DNA from 4 places in the Photobacterium toruni genome. Region 4 is predicted to be linked to each of the others. Evidence: predicted binding sites of a transcription regulator. Region 4 holds the regulator's gene; each other region holds the start of a gene.
The links. Region 4 encodes PurR, which represses purine synthesis genes. Its sites were predicted from a motif close to TNANGNAAACGTTTNCNTNA; they were not measured.
Positions count from the first base shown of each region.

Region 1: a site for PurR is predicted at 2,175-2,194, ahead of glyA (serine hydroxymethyltransferase). Genes of this name have one in related genera too.
Region 2: a site for PurR is predicted at 2,058-2,077, ahead of guaB (IMP dehydrogenase). Genes of this name have one in related genera too.
Region 3: a site for PurR is predicted at 1,610-1,629, ahead of OC457_RS17320 (NCS2 family permease). Genes of this name have one in related genera too.

Region 1 is NZ_AP024854.1:2,267,034-2,271,143, reverse strand. Features, by position in the region: gene purL (phosphoribosylformylglycinamidine synthase) at 1-957, shown strand, start outside; gene OC457_RS10780 (hypothetical protein) at 1,139-1,543, shown strand; gene glnB (nitrogen regulatory protein P-II) at 1,649-1,987, shown strand; gene glyA (serine hydroxymethyltransferase) at 2,271-3,521, shown strand; gene nrdR (transcriptional regulator NrdR) at 3,737-4,110, shown strand, end outside.
Region 2 is NZ_AP024854.1:2,283,432-2,287,541, reverse strand. Features, by position in the region: gene OC457_RS10845 (hypothetical protein) at 41-178, shown strand; gene OC457_RS10840 (zinc ribbon domain-containing protein) at 227-457, shown strand; gene xseA (exodeoxyribonuclease VII large subunit) at 518-1,870, opposite strand; gene guaB (IMP dehydrogenase) at 2,144-3,607, shown strand; gene guaA (glutamine-hydrolyzing GMP synthase) at 3,721-4,110, shown strand, end outside.
Region 3 is NZ_AP024855.1:703,352-707,461, reverse strand. Features, by position in the region: gene OC457_RS17325 (L-cysteine desulfidase family protein) at 1-1,204, opposite strand, end outside; gene OC457_RS17320 (NCS2 family permease) at 1,697-3,055, shown strand; gene OC457_RS17315 (linear amide C-N hydrolase) at 3,202-4,110, shown strand, end outside.
Region 4 is NZ_AP024854.1:1,297,077-1,301,186, reverse strand. Features, by position in the region: gene OC457_RS06190 (hypothetical protein) at 41-439, opposite strand; gene purR (HTH-type transcriptional repressor PurR) at 1,154-2,158, shown strand; gene OC457_RS06180 (TfoX/Sxy family DNA transformation protein) at 2,529-3,116, shown strand; one part of gene OC457_RS06175 (IS630 family transposase) at 3,271-3,846, opposite strand; one part of gene OC457_RS06175 (IS630 family transposase) at 3,848-4,110, opposite strand, start outside.

The DNA.
Region 1 (4,110 bases), 970 kb from region 4:
CGCGCAATTTGGGCTGAAACCACTTATCAAATGCAAGCTATGCGTGATAACCCCGCCGGAGCATTACAAGAATTTGAAGCGAAGAAAGATACGCAAGATCCAGGTCTACATACCAAGTTAACATTTGATATTAATGATGATGTTGCAGCACCATTTATTGCACCAGCGATTAATTTTGGTGCCAAACCGCAAATGGCAATTTTACGTGAGCAAGGGGTTAACTCTCACGTTGAAATGGCGGCTGCGTTTGACCGTGCTGGCTTTGAAGCTAAAGATGTTCATATGAGTGATATTCTTAGCGGTAAGATACAACTTGATGGCTTTAATGGTTTAGTGGCTTGTGGTGGCTTCTCTTACGGTGATGTATTAGGTGCGGGTGAAGGCTGGGCAAAATCAGTATTATTTAACAATATTGCTCGTGACCAATTTGCTGCATTCTTTACTCGCCCAGATACGTTGGCGTTAGGTGTATGTAATGGTTGTCAGATGATGTCTAACCTACATGAGCTGATTCCAGGTGCTGATTTATGGCCGCGTTTTGTGCGTAACGAATCAGAGCGTTTTGAAGCGCGCTTTAGTTTAGTTGAAGTACAAAAGAGTGATTCATTGTTCTTTAATGAAATGGCTGGCTCGCGAATGCCAATCGCGGTTTCACATGGCGAAGGTCGAGTTGAAGTACGCAATGCCGAGCATTTGGTAGCGATTGAGCAGTCAGGAACGATTGCGCTACGTTACCTTGATAACTATGGCAATGTCACTCAAAATTACCCCGCTAACCCTAATGGTTCGCCAAACGGTATTACAGGATTAACCACGCAAGATGGGCGGGTTACGATTATGATGCCGCACCCTGAGCGAGTGTTCCGTACTGTTGCCAACTCTTGGCATCCAGATGATTGGAGCGAAAATAGCCCTTGGATGCGTATGTTCCGTAACGCACGAGTTAATCTCGGTTAAATATTGAGTTATCTAAATTAATGAAGGCTGCCAGTGTTGGCAGCTTTTTTTATGCTGTAATTTGAGAGTTACAAAATTAAATATGAAGTTGATATTGATCACATTCACTTTGAAAAAACATTGGGATAATTGACATAATTAATAAATAGAACGACGTTGGCGTCGTTACAAGGATGAAATAATGGGATTGGATTTTCCCAAGAGTTACTGTCTTATCGGTGCGACCAAACTATTGGCAGTATTAGTTATTATTGGTCTTATTCAGCATGTTGAGATGATAATTCATATCTTTAAATTTGATATTCTGACAACAGTGCCAGTGAGTGTCACTATATTAGTATTAAGCTCTGGAATACTTGCTTGTATAGGCTTATTTCGAGGGAAAAAATGGGGATTTATACCGCTTTATTTCTATATTCCAGCCGTAACATTATTTCTACAAGTAAGTTTAATTCCTTTCATACCAGATCTTTTTCCAGTTAAATATCATGATATTGTTATTATGGTGATCAATGGCTTAGTATTATTGTATTCAGTGTTGCTACTTTTGCGACGAATGGAGTCTAATTACATTAAAGAATATTAAATGTGATTAAGTTACTGCATTAAATCTGTGATAATAGCCTTAATTTAATCAAGTCGGTGATTGTAATTATGATCCCGATCTTCTGCTCAGCAAAGGATGATGATAATGAAAAAAATTGAAGCCATTATTAAGCCGTTTAAACTTGATGATGTTCGTGAAGCATTAGCGGAAGTGGGTATCACCGGAATGACGGTGTCAGAAGTAAAAGGATTTGGTCGTCAAAAAGGCCATACGGAGCTTTACCGTGGTGCAGAATACATGGTCGATTTTTTACCTAAAGTGAAAATTGAAATTGTGGTGACTGATGAAGTTGCTGAGCAATGTATTGAAACAATTGTTGAAACCGCGCAAACGGGTAAGATTGGCGATGGTAAAATCTTCATGTTTGATATAGAGCGTGTGGTACGTATTCGTACCGGTGAAGAAGATGAAGATGCTATTTAATTTGTGATGGTTCGTCATGATTAAGATAATAATCGGGGGTGCGTATATGCAGCCCCTTTTTTATATTTATAACTTGAGTTTGATGGATCGGGTATTAGCGGCAGATTATTGTAACAACAAAGAAAACCACATTTAGGACTTTCTGATTTAGATCAATTTATGTAGTATAGTTTACAGATAAAAACGAAAACGAAAACGTTTGCGTCCGCATGGCGTCTAGTGTTGGTGATTTTTCGTTTATTACTAAAAATAGTATAAAACTTAGCTGAGTCAGGAGATACAGATGCTAAAGCGTGATATGAATATTGCTGATTATGATGCGGAACTATTTGCAGCTATTCAGGAAGAAACTGCCCGTCAGGAAGAACACATCGAGTTGATTGCTTCTGAAAATTACACCAGCCCACGTGTAATGGAAGCACAAGGTTCTCAGCTAACAAATAAATATGCTGAAGGTTATCCTGGTAAGCGTTACTACGGCGGTTGTGAATTTGTCGACAAGGCTGAGCAACTTGCGATTGATCGTGCTTGTCAGTTATTTGGTGCAGAATACGCGAATGTTCAGCCACACTCAGGTTCTCAAGCAAATAATGCTGTTTACATGGCACTATTGAATGCTGGCGACACAGTATTAGGCATGAGCTTGGCACACGGCGGTCACTTAACTCATGGTTCACCGGTAAACTTCTCTGGTAAGTTATACAATATCATTCCTTATGGTATTGATGAAAATGGTCAAATTGATTACCAAGAAATGGAAGCACTGGCGTTAGAGCATAAGCCAAAAATGATCATTGGTGGTTTCTCCGCTTATTCTCAAGTTGTTGACTGGGCAAGAATGCGTGAAATCGCAGATAAAATTGGCGCTTACTTGTTTGTTGATATGGCGCACGTTGCGGGCTTAATTGCGGCGGGTGTTTATCCAAACCCTGTGCCTCATGCGCATGTCGTTACCACAACAACGCATAAAACATTAGCCGGTCCTCGTGGTGGTTTGATTCTGTCAAATGAAGGCGAAGATCTATACAAAAAGCTTAACTCTGCTGTTTTCCCTGGTGGTCAAGGTGGTCCGTTAATGCATGTTATCGCCGCTAAAGCGGTAGCATTTAAAGAAGCGATGGAGCCAGAGTTTAAAGTTTATCAAGCTAATGTGGTTGTTAATGCTAAAGCGATGGTGGCTGAATTTATTAAACGCGGTTATAACATTGTTTCTGGTAGCACTGAAAACCATTTATTCCTTGTCGATTTAATTGATAAAGGAATCACAGGTAAAGAAGCAGACGCAGCACTGGGCGCAGCCAATATTACGGTTAACAAAAACAGCGTGCCTAATGATCCACGTAGCCCATTTGTAACTTCAGGTATTCGTGTTGGTACGCCTTCAATAACTCGTCGTGGTTTTGATGCTGATGATGCACGTCAACTTGCCGGTTGGATGTGTGATGTACTAGATAACATCAATGACACTGCCGTTATTGAAGCGACAAAAGAGAAAGTGCTTGAAATTTGTAAGCGTCTTCCTGTTTACGCATAATTCACGCATGATGCAGTATTAAATACTTATTGCATATCAAAAAAAGGCTTACCTGTTTCATAGGTGAGCCTTTTTTGTTTTATGAATACTATAAAATGCGCCATTATTAATGATAATTGTTACTTTTAAGGCTATTTATTATAAAAAAGGAAGGGGATTGTCTCATTAAAGTGATGAAATGGGTTACACTGAGACGATTGAATGTAGGAGGCTAAATGCATTGTCCTTTTTGCGGTGCAAATGACACCAAAGTAATCGATTCACGATTGGTTGCAGATGGCCACCAAGTGCGCCGACGACGCCAATGTTTAGCGTGTAATGAACGCTATACTACGTTTGAAACGGCAGAGCTTGTAATGCCTCGCGTAGTGAAAACTAATGGTAACCGTGATCCGTTTAATGAAGAAAAATTACGCGGTGGTATTCAGCGTGCGTTAGAAAAACGTCCAGTGAGTACTGATGATATTGAACGCGCAATTAACAGCATTAAATCTTGTCTGCGAGCAACAGGTGAACGTGAAGTACCATCAGAGATGATAGGTAATTTAGTAATGGAAGCATTAAAAGAATTAGATAAAGTGGCTTATAT
Region 2 (4,110 bases), 990 kb from region 4:
TCTTTTGATAGCAGATCGCTGATCAAGTTTAATTAACATAATGATCACCCATAAGGGTAATGATCATCATTGGGATCAGTGCATCACATTAATCGGAATAAAAGAAAGTAAATTGCTAACTATTATTAGTGCGATGACAAAGATTGCAGCAATGGTGAGTAATTTTAGTGGCATCTAACTTAATAATTTTGCATGCTAGAATAAAATTATTTAGGAGTTAAATAGAGTGAGTGAAAATACTTGTCCGCAATGTGAGAGTGAATTAAGTTGGAAAGATCATGGATATTTTTGTGATTACTGCCAACAGAAAGTATCAAAAACAGCATTTTGTCCTGACTGCTCAGAGCAACTAGAAAAGTTACAAGCGTGTGGTTCTGCAAGTTATTTCTGTAATCATTGCAATGAATTAAAATCAAAATCACGAGTTAAAAGTGTCTTTAATGTCGTTGCAGATTAGTGTGGTAGCGAAAAATATATGCCGCAATAATGATCACTATTGCGGCTATAAAATAAGTGGTTAGGAAGGGTTCACAGTAGTATGAATCTTACCGTCAGTTACGGTTGTGATCAGTTGATCTCCGGCTTTAACTTGCTCGCAGCGGCGAATAACATTGCCTTTATTATCCCGAGTAATCGAATAGCCACGGCTGAGTGTTGCCAGTGGACTTACCGTATCGAGTTTCTCGGCTGCTAATGCTAATTTATGGTTAGCATTAAGTAACTTACGATCCATGGCATCAAATAATCTGCGTGTCGTACTTGTTAATGCAGTTTTATCATGCTGCAGACGTTGTTGTGGTGAATAAAGTGACAGTTTATAGGCATTTTGAGTAATACGTTGTTGCTGTATTTGAATCTTTTTCAGCATAATCTGCTGCAATCTACGGCTGATATCATCTAAATGCTGTTGTTGTTGATTTAAGCGTAATTGGGGATGTTGGCGCTCTAAGCGATGACTTAAAAGGTTAATAGACTGGTTTTGCTTGGATAAATAGCGCTGCACTGCATGTTGTAATTGTCTTTTTTTGTGGGCGATATTCTCTGTTTGTGCTGAATTATCTCGGCTGATTAACTCAGCAGCAGCAGATGGTGTTGGTGCGCGCATATCTGCGACAAAATCCGCAATAGTGACATCAACTTCATGGCCAACAGCACTGACAATCGGAATCTGACTTGCTGCAATTGTTCGCGCAACAATTTCTTCGTTAAATGCCCATAAATCTTCTAATGAACCGCCACCTCGGCCCACAATTAAAACATCACATTCTTGTCGTGCATTAGCGCGTCCAATGGCTTGAGCAATCGATATTGCTGCGCCATCACCTTGTACCATCGTGGGATAAATAACCACGGCTAAACTTGGATCTCGACGTTGTAATACGTGCAGAATATCGTGCAGTGCAGCGCCTGTTTTAGAGGTAATAATGCCGACACGTTGCGGCTGTTGTGGTAATGGTTTTTTTAATGATTGAGCAAATAATCCTTCAGCAGCAAGGGTCATTTTGAGTTGTTCAAATTGTTGCTGTAAACGACCATCACCTTCAGGTTGCATGCTTTCAATGATCAGTTGGTAGTCACCACGAGGCTCATAAATAGATAACCGTGCTTTAACTAATACTTGATTACCATTGCTCGGTTTAAAGCTGACATGGCGATTATTGCCTTTGAACATTGCGCATTTTACTTGGGCACGAGAATCTTTGAGGGTGAAATACCAATGACCAGAAACCGGCATTGAAAAATTCGATAATTCACCGACGAGCCATACTATTCCCATTTCATTTTCAAGGATTAGACGGACTTGTGCATTGAGACTGGAGACGGTGTAGATACGATCGTTGGATTGGCTTTGAGAAGCGAATAGAGTCACGAAGTGAAGTACCTGCTAGCGAATAAGTGGCGGCAGGCGGTCAGAAAACTATCAAATAGAACGAAAAACGCCTAGGCAGATCAATGGACAGATCTTGGCCGTATTTCGTCGACCGCATCACCGGATAGTTAACCGAAATATACTACACAGCAAATGTTTTTTGTCAATAAAAAAATAAAAAATAAAACTAGCCAAACGATTGCTTCATACGTATAATCCGTTCGCAATATTTTAATCTTCTTTGTAAACCTTTAAATTGGTGTGAGATATTGCATGTTACGAATTAAAAAAGAAGCGTTGACGTTTGATGATGTATTATTAGTTCCTGCTCATTCTACAGTCCTACCTAACACTGCCGATCTGCGCACCCGTCTCACGAAAGAGATTGCTCTTAACATTCCTATGCTATCAGCATCTATGGACACAGTGACTGAAGGTCGCCTAGCTATTGCTCTCGCTCAAGAGGGTGGTATTGGTTTTATCCACAAGAATATGTCAATCGAACAACAAGCGGCTGAAGTTCGCATGGTGAAAAAGTTCGAAGCTGGCGTTGTTGCAGAACCTGTTACAGTTAAACCAAATAACACCATTGCTGATGTTAAGCGTTTAACGGAAGAAAATGGTTTCGCAGGTTACCCTGTGGTTACAGATAACAATGAATTGATTGGTATTATTACTGGTCGTGATGTTCGTTTTGTTACCGACCTTTCAATTAAAGTTGAAGAAGTCATGACATCTAAAGAGAAGCTAGCCTCTGCTAAAGAAGGTGCATCTCGTGAAGAAGTTGAAGCTATTATGCAACAGTACCGTGTTGAAAAAGTACTGTTAGTTGATGATAACTTCCGTCTAAAAGGCATGATTACAGCGAAAGACTTCCAAAAAGCAGAACGTAAACCAAATGCTTGTAAAGATGAACGCGGTAGTCTACGTGTTGGTGCTGCTGTTGGTGCTGGTGCGGGCAATGAAGAACGTGTTGCTGCCTTGGTTGAAGCTGGTGTTGACGTATTACTTATCGATTCATCTCACGGTCACTCTGAAGGTGTTTTACAACGTATTCGTGAAACACGTGCAGCTTTCCCTAACCTTCCTATTGTCGGCGGTAACGTTGCAACGGCTGAAGGTGCTCGTGCACTGATTGAAGCGGGTGTAAGTGCCGTTAAAGTGGGCATCGGCCCAGGTTCAATCTGTACTACTCGTATTGTTACTGGTGTAGGTGTTCCACAAATTACTGCGATTTCAGAAGCTGCGTCAGTGGCTGATCAATACGGTATTCCAGTTATTGCTGATGGCGGTATTCGTTACTCTGGCGATTTATGTAAAGCAATCGCTGCCGGTGCATCATGCGTAATGGTTGGTTCAATGTTTGCTGGTACTGAAGAAGCACCGGGTGAAGTTGAATTATACCAAGGTCGTTCATATAAATCATACCGTGGTATGGGCTCACTAGGCGCAATGTCTAAAGGTTCTTCTGATCGTTATTTCCAATCAGATAATGCTGCTGACAAGCTAGTTCCTGAAGGCATCGAAGGCCGTGTGGCATACAAAGGTTTGATGAAAGAAATCGTGCATCAGCAAATGGGTGGTTTACGCTCAAGCATGGGTCTAACAGGCTCTGCAACGATTGAAGATTTACGCACTAAAGCTGAATTTGTACGTATTTCAGGTGCTGGTATGAAAGAATCACATGTTCATGATGTGACGATTACAAAAGAAGCACCTAACTACCGTATGGGTTAATTGTTAGGCAGTCAGTAGTCTTTTGACGAAAACGATTGCCTAAGTGAATAAGTTAGATAAAATCGGGGCTAGATATAGCCCCCAATACATTCAATTTTTGAGATAGCTCTATAATGACCACTACCACAAATATTCATGACCAACGTATTCTTATTTTGGATTTTGGTTCGCAATACACTCAGTTAATTGCCCGTCGTATCCGTGAAATTGGCGTTTACTGTGAGCTTTGGAGCTGGGATGTTGATGAAGCTGATATCCGTGATTTCAATCCAAACGGTATTATTCTTTCTGGTGGTCCTGAAAGTGTTACTGAAGCGGGTTCTCCTCGCGCACCACAGTATGTTTTTGATGCGGGTGTTCCTGTGTTTGGTGTCTGTTACGGCATGCAGACCATGGCAGAACAACTGGGTGGTAAAGTTGCAGGTTCTGATGAGCGTGAGTTTGGTTATGCGCAAGTTAAAATTGTTGAGCAGACTGCTTTCTTAAAAGATATTCAAGACGCT
Region 3 (4,110 bases), on a different replicon from region 4:
CAACAATACCTTCATTTCCTGTTACGCTTAAGCCATCTAATGCCATTAATGCTGATTTTATAGCAGAGCCAGCTGATGATGATACTTTCATTGCGCAACTGGTTTTTGCACCATCACAGATCATGCCAGCAATATCGCCAATCATACTATTGATTGCAGCACTAATTTGTTGAAAATTACCGCCAAGTAACCATGTCATACCAGCAACGGCACCCATTGATGCTGTTGTTGCGCCACATAAGGCGGATAATTTATTTTGATGACTTTTAATATAAATAGCCATTAGGTGTGACAACATTAATCCACGAATAAGCTGTTCTTCGTCGGCTTTAATAAAATCAGCAACAACGACCACTGGCATGGTAGCAGCTATACCTTGATTGCCTGAACCTGAATTACTCATTGCTGGTTTCATCGCGCCGCCCATACGCGCATCTGAAGCCGCGGCCGTACGCAGTAATACATCGGTTAATAAACCCGCAGAAAGTAAACCTCGCTCAATATTACGTTGGAAAGTCGCTCCAACTTGTAAGCCATAGTTACCTTGTAAACCTTCAATAGAAAGGGCGTTATTTAGCTGATAAGCTTGCTCAATAAAGCGAATATCAGCTAAAGGGGCTTGCGTGGCGAAGTCGAAAATATCTTGTGCGCATGCATCAATAAAGGGATTACTATTTTCACTTTTTGAGGCTGTGTGAGTGGTATTTTTAGGATCGGCAATATAAGTCGTTATGCCGTCTTCCTCAATGGCAAGTATATGGGTATGACCATCTGCAATCGTCACACTTGCGGTATGATGTTTTGTTAATACTGTTACTTTGGAATAAAGGATATTACTAACGTTAGCCACACTTACGGAGACTAATTTTTTATCTAGCATCGCTTTTGCTATGGTTACATCCGCAGTGGTTAAATTTTTAAGTACTTCTAATTGGGCTTGGCTATCACCTGCGACTGCACCTGCTGCGGCTGCTATTTCTAGTCCAACCATTCCTGTTCCAGGTACGGTGACTCCCATGCCATTTTTCATTAAATTAGCAGAAACGAGTACGTTAATAGCCGTAATATCTTGATGTTTTATATGAAGCTTATTAACAGCGATGGCTGCGGCTAGTGCAACGGATACGGGCTCTGTACAGCCAAGTGCAGGTACTACATCGCGTTTTACAATATCAACAAATGCTGGCCAAAGTGTATGTTTCATTGCAATCACCTAATGCTCTTTATATAAAGCGTCAAAATTTATGGATAAAGCTAATTGAAGTATTGATTAAATAATTAGCTAACATTTTCTTTTAGTTTGTGATGATGAGTATACGTCTAGTCGTAAAGAAAAAAATCATATAATCATTACTTATAATGCAGATAAGGAGTATTTTTTGCTATTTAAAATTCAACAAATAGGCTTTTGTTACCCTTGTCACAGTTTTTATGGGAATATTTTTTCATTGTGATGATGAGTTTTTTTTATGATAGTAGTGAAAAAATTATTTTTTTGAGTAAAAAAAGCAGTTTATGGTAGCGGGATTGGTCGATTTCTAGGTATCATATTTGAGGAAAGATGACATAAAGGTTGAAGATCAAATGCTTCAACCTTTTCTTTTTTTTAAAAGGTAAACGTTTGCGTTATTGGCTTTGTGCATTATTTCATGGCCAATCCTAACGGATTAAAATCAGAAAATTATAGGAAGACATCATGTCTGCTGACAGTACACCTAATACCCAAGGTTCATCAACTCGCGGCTTAGATCGTTATTTTCAAATATCTGAGCGTGGCAGTAGTGTTAAACAAGAAATTATTGCTGGGTTAACGACTTTTTTAGCAATGGTATATTCAGTCATTGTTGTACCAAGCATGTTAGGTGCCGCTGGTTTTAATCAAAGTGCGGTATTTATTGCAACTTGCTTAGTGGCTGCATTTGGTTCATTACTGATGGGGCTATGGGCTCGATTGCCGATGGCTATTGGCTGTGCAATATCACTTACGGCCTTTACTGCTTTTAGTTTAGTGCTTGGGCAAGGGGTTAGTATTCCTGTTGCGCTTGGTGCTGTATTTTTAATGGGAGTCTTATTTACTCTTATCACAGTGACGGGTATTCGTGGTTGGATCATGAGAAATATGCCAACAGGGATCGCACATGGTACGGGTATCGGTATTGGATTGTTCTTATTACTGATTGCAGCAAATGGCGTTGGTCTGGTTATCAAGAATCCACAAGCGGGTTTGCCGGTGGCATTTGGTCATTTTATGTCATTGCCTGTGATTATGTCATTGGTTGGCTTGGCGGCAATTTTAGGGCTTGAAAAACGTCGTGTACCTGGTGGCATTTTGTTAGTCATTATTGCTATTTCAGTCTTTGGGCTTATCTTTGATCCTAATGTGAAATACCATGGCTTGTTTGCATTGCCTACATTAGGTGGTGAAGGCTCCTTATTAGGCTCTCTTGATATTATGGGAGCGCTTAATCCCGTGATTTTACCTACCGTATTAGCCTTGGTGATGACTGCTATTTTTGATGCGACAGGTACTATTCGTGCGGTTGCGGGTCAGGCTAATTTATTGACTGAACGCGGTAATATTATTAGTGGTGGTAAAGCACTAACCGCCGATTCAGTGAGTAGTATTTTCGCTGGTTTAGTGGGTGGTTCACCTGCTGCTGTTTATATTGAATCTGCGGCGGGTACTGCTGCTGGTGGTAAAACAGGTTTAACAGCAACAACGGTTGGGTTGTTGTTTGTGTTAATGTTATTTTTAGCACCATTAAGTTATTTAGTTCCTGCTTACGCAACTGCTCCTGCATTAATGTATGTGGGTTTATTGATGCTCAGTAACGTTAGTAAGCTCGACATGAACGACTCTGTTGATGCGTTATCGGGCTTATTATGTGCGGTCTTTATTGTTTTAACGGGCAATATTGTGACTGGTATCATGCTTGGTTTCGTCAGTTTAGTTATTGGACGAATCGTTTCGGGTGATTTTAAGCGTTTAAATATTGGCACCGTTATTATTGCGATAGCATTAGTGGTGTTTTACGCCGGAGGTTGGGCGATTTAATCTAATTTTACTCGCTATTTAACGACCATTAACCCGCGCACTCAACGCGGGTTTTTTATACTCAAAATAATAATCCAGATGTTTTTTTTGTAACGGCTCACGCGTAAACTATTTACTCATTTTATGTTGTCATGAAGTTGTAATTAATGAAAAAAACATTATTAGCGTTAATAGTTGCGATTGGATTTAGCCAAACGGCGAATGCCTGTACTGGTATTACATTAGCAACGACGGGGAATGATCATATTCAAGCTCGTACTATCGAGTGGGGGCACAGTGATCTTAATAGTAAGTTAATTATTGCGCCTCGTGATTATTCATATACATCTACCATGCCTGATCAAAAATCAGGGCTAACATGGGTGAGTAAATATGGCTTTGCTGGCATATCTGTTAGTGATGATAAATTCATTGCAGAAGGTGTTAATGAGAAAGGCTTAACGGCAGGATTATTCTATTTTCGAGGTTATGGCTCACTCGCGACTTATGATCCTAAAGATACCGCGAATAATATTACTGATATGGATTTTGTACGGTGGATGTTAAGTCAATACGCCACTGTTGCCGAAGTAGAAGCGGCTTTGAACAACATTAAGATAGTTACGGTATATTTTGATGCTAAAGGTCAGCCTTCTCCAACGGCACATTGGCGAGTATCGGATAAGCAAGGTAACAGTATCGTGATTGAAATAATGGATCACGGTAAAATTCACATCTATAAGAACACGGCTAAAGTGTTAACTAACTCACCAGATTATAACTGGCAGGTCACTAACCTGAATAATTATATTAATTTGCATCCGGGTAGCAGTCAGCCTCAACAAATTAATGGTGTTAGTGCACAATCTTTTGGGGTTGGTTCTAACTTTGTTGGTTTACCGGGGGATATTTCGCCACCGTCACGTTTTGTTCGTGCTGCATTTTATGTTAATAGTGCGCCTGTATTAAAAACGGCTCAACAAGCAGTATCACAAGCCTTTCATATTCTAAATAACTTTGATATACCCATTGGAAGTGAGTTTAATCAAAAAAGCGCTATTCCTAATTTGCCTAGT
Region 4 (4,110 bases):
TAAAAAAAGAGTTGCACATGATAATGCGCAACTCTTTTTATTACGATAATTTAATCGCTTTATTTTGACTAAGCAATTTCATTCCATTTACGATCTTGGCAAACCATACCACTATTGCAACAATAGCAATCGCACCGCCAACAAAAGGTAATATGCTCAATATCTTCGCTAGAAGATCACTATGTACCCAATATTCAGCACCAGCAATCATTCCTGTGGTTGTTGCTGCAGAAACGCCTAACACTACAAAGAAGGTTAAAAACAAAAAGAAGCTACGAATAATAGTGTAGTAATGGCTATAGGCAACTTCATCAGCGCCTTTATCAAGTTTATAACCAGCATAAATAATGGCGATAATTCCTGACAATAATAAAGTAAACGGGGTTAGAAAGCTGGCAATATAAGCAAACCAAATACCCTTTTTATGTTCTTCCGTCATCATATTGTTCCGAATAAATAAGCAATGTAATAAACTAATTATCACAGGTATTTACTTGAGTTCAAGTTTCGCTCTAAATTACGATGATCGGGATCAACTTCTCAAATATTACCGTCGCTAGAGTCTGCTATAACACCCTAAACCGACACTTCCCGTCATTAATAACAACCAAAATAAATTTAATCATTGCGCTTAATGGTACCCACTGAGTGTAATTACCGCTTCTGTTCTGGCATTTCAACCATAAGATACTAACCAAAGACAGCCTTAAATAGTTAATCAAGTGTATAATTGAGACGTTTCTGTTCATAACTATCCTTACCTACTATCATAGTATTAAAGTGCAGCATATTTTTAAATGTCGGTTGTAAATTCCATTAAATTTGCTGAAAATTACGATTTTTTGTTGATAGTTGTCAAATAATTTACTCCCAGACAATTGAAACGTTGCACTACGCGTAACACTCAGTAAAATGTGAACGCAAGCGATTACACTTGAAAAACATGTAATAATTATAAAAGCCGCGAATAAATGCGGCTTTTGGTGTTAATACTATTTAAGTATGCAATAGACACATTATCGGTGCCAAATTGAATAATTAACGAGAAACTTTACCTAAAAACATTGAATTATATTCATCTCAGTAATTACTCAATTTGGTACCTCACGATTAGCTAGAAACATCTCTAGCACCCATTATTAGAAGAATAAATATGGCAACCATTAAAGATGTTGCACGTATGGCTGGTGTTTCAACGACAACAGTTTCACACGTGATCAATAAAACACGCTTTGTCGCAGAAGCAACACAGAAGAAAGTACTGGCAGCCGTTGAAGATCTCAATTATGCACCAAGTGCTGTTGCTCGCAGTCTAAAATGTAATACCACTCGCACCATTGGTATGTTGGTAACTAAATCAACTAACCCTTTCTTTGCTGAAGTTGTGCATGGTGTTGAAGAGTATTGTTACCGTGAAGGCTACACGCTAATTTTATGTAATACGGAAGGTAACCTTTCTAAGCAATATGATTACTTACGCATGCTTGCGGAAAAGCGTGTTGATGGCTTATTAGTAATGTGTTCCGATCTTGATCAGAAATTATTGGATCTGCTTGAGCGTCAAAAAGACCTGCCAATGGTGATAATGGACTGGGGTCCAGAAAGCCCGCATACCGATAAAATTCAGGATAATGCTGAACAAGGTGGCTACATTGCGACTAAATACTTTATCGAGCATGGTCATAGCCGTATTGGGTGTTTGTCTGGCCATACAGATAAATCTACTTGTCGTGAACGCTTAAAGGGCTTTAATAAAGCCATGGCAGAAGCTAACTTAACCGTTAATGAAGACTGGATCCTTGAAGGTGACTTTGAGTGTGACTCTGCGGTGAAAGCAGCTGAAAAATATATTGCTATGGCAGAGCGTCCAACGGCTATTTTCTGCTTCAATGACATCATGGCAATGGCACTAATTAGTACCTTTGAACAAGCAGGATTACGCGTTCCTGGTGATATTTCTATTATTGGTTACGACAATATTGATCTTGCCCCTTACTTCGCGCCACCACTAACGACTATTCATCAGCCGAAACGTCGTTTAGGTAAAACAGCCATTAAAATCTTAATGGAGCGAATGAAGAACAAAGATCATGAACGTCAAATTTTTGAAATGGCGCCTGCAATTGTAGAGCGCAAGTCGGTAAAAGATTTACGCTAATACGACAACCTACTTATCAAGCCAATATTTATATTGGCTTTTTTTCTAACACCTCAATTCAACTCTCAGCGCTTTCAAAATTGTCATCGCCGTAAAAACATGAACAATATCACAGATTCACCAGTCACTATTAATATTCAAAGTCATCTTGTTAAAATATCGAATATAATGAACCCCGTAAATACATATAATAGTAAGCAAAAGACTTACAAGATATAAATAATACTTCACTATTGATAATATTATTTATAAAGTAATACATGGATGATTTAAAGTAGAAATTTTATCTCGTAAATAACTTTAATAATACAAAGTTAATTTACAGCTACTTTAATGTTAGGTGACACTCATTTATTCACCGAGTAGAAGTATGGACAAACCAATATTAAAAAATTCATTACAGCTATTAGATCATTTAGGGGATATTAAATCGCGATCCATGTTTGGCGGTTTTGGTATTTTCGCTGGTGAGACAATGTTCGCACTAGTCGTTAATAATAAACTCCATCTCAGAGCAAATGCAAAAAATGAAGAGGAATTTAAACAAGCGGGTTTGAAACCCTATATATATGAAAAGCGCGGTTTTCCCGTCATAACAAAACATTATGCTATTCTTGATGAATGGTGGGAACAACCTGAAAAAATCAAAGAACAAGCAAACTATTCTCTTAAGGCAGCACAAGCTGACAAAAAAGCAAAAGAATGTTGCACTCCTGATAGAATAAAAGATTTACCAAACCTACGCCTTTCAAATGAAAGGATGCTTAAAAAAGTAGGTATTAAAACGATTGAACAACTCCATAATATTGGTGCACTCGACGCTTATAAAGCATTACAAAAAATACAAGAGGCATCTTTAAGTTTGGAATTACTATGGGCATTGGAAGGCGCTATACATGGCCAACATTGGTCAGTAATACCAGAAAGCAGACGCAATGAACTGCTAGCTAAACTATAATAAATATATTCGTCAACTGGCTAAGTGACGCTTAAGAATAAAGAGGCCCTGTGCCTCTTTAATTTATTCCGCATATACATTTACAAACCGATTTAGCTATTCCTATCAAGCTTAGTATTTAGCTACAATTGAATAGTAATACCAATCTGGAAAATTAACTGGTCAGGTTGATCCAATCTCTTGAACACATTCTAGTGATGCGTGAAGCCGATTCATTAAACTGATTCCATGCAAGGCAGACCTTATCGAGAATGTCGTTATAATCAGAAAAATTTTGATTAGCGAGATAGTGTTGTCGTAACCAACTCCAAACTTGTTCTATTGGGTTAAGTTCTGGGGAATATGGTGGAAGTTTGATGATGCTGAGATTATTAAACGGATTAGCAATATCGTCAGTATGCCAGCCTGCACCATCCATCACTACAATAGCATAACGACCTTTTTCTGTGGTTCGTGATATCTGAGCAAGGTGCTCAGTCATTATTTCTTTATTTACCCAAGGTACCACTAACGCCTCACCAACTCCTCTTGCTGGGCACACCGAACCAAATAGATAAGCATATTCAAACTGCTGTTGTTTTATCGCTCTTGGTCGAGTTCCTCGTTCAGCCCAAAGACGGGTAGTGGTATTTTGTTGTCCAAATCTTGCTTCATCTTGAAACCATACATCGACCTTATCGAGCGCTATATGTCCTGGGATCTTAAGGATCGTTTCAATTTTAAATTTTTTTAAAATTATCTTGAGCTTGCTGTGATTGTTTTGGATGTTTTGACCGTGATGTTATCCACGAAAAGCCCATGCGCTTAAGTAGATAATAGATAGAATCTGGGTGGTAGTTTTTATCAAATTCTTTGAGAATGTAAGCATGAATATCCGCGCCTATTAATCGCCCGCCAGAAGAGTCTTGAGCTTTAAGTTTAATATAATTGGATAGCTGCTCACGTTGTTTAGGTGAGAGAAATGCAGGGCGACCACTACGCGTTTTTTCTTGAA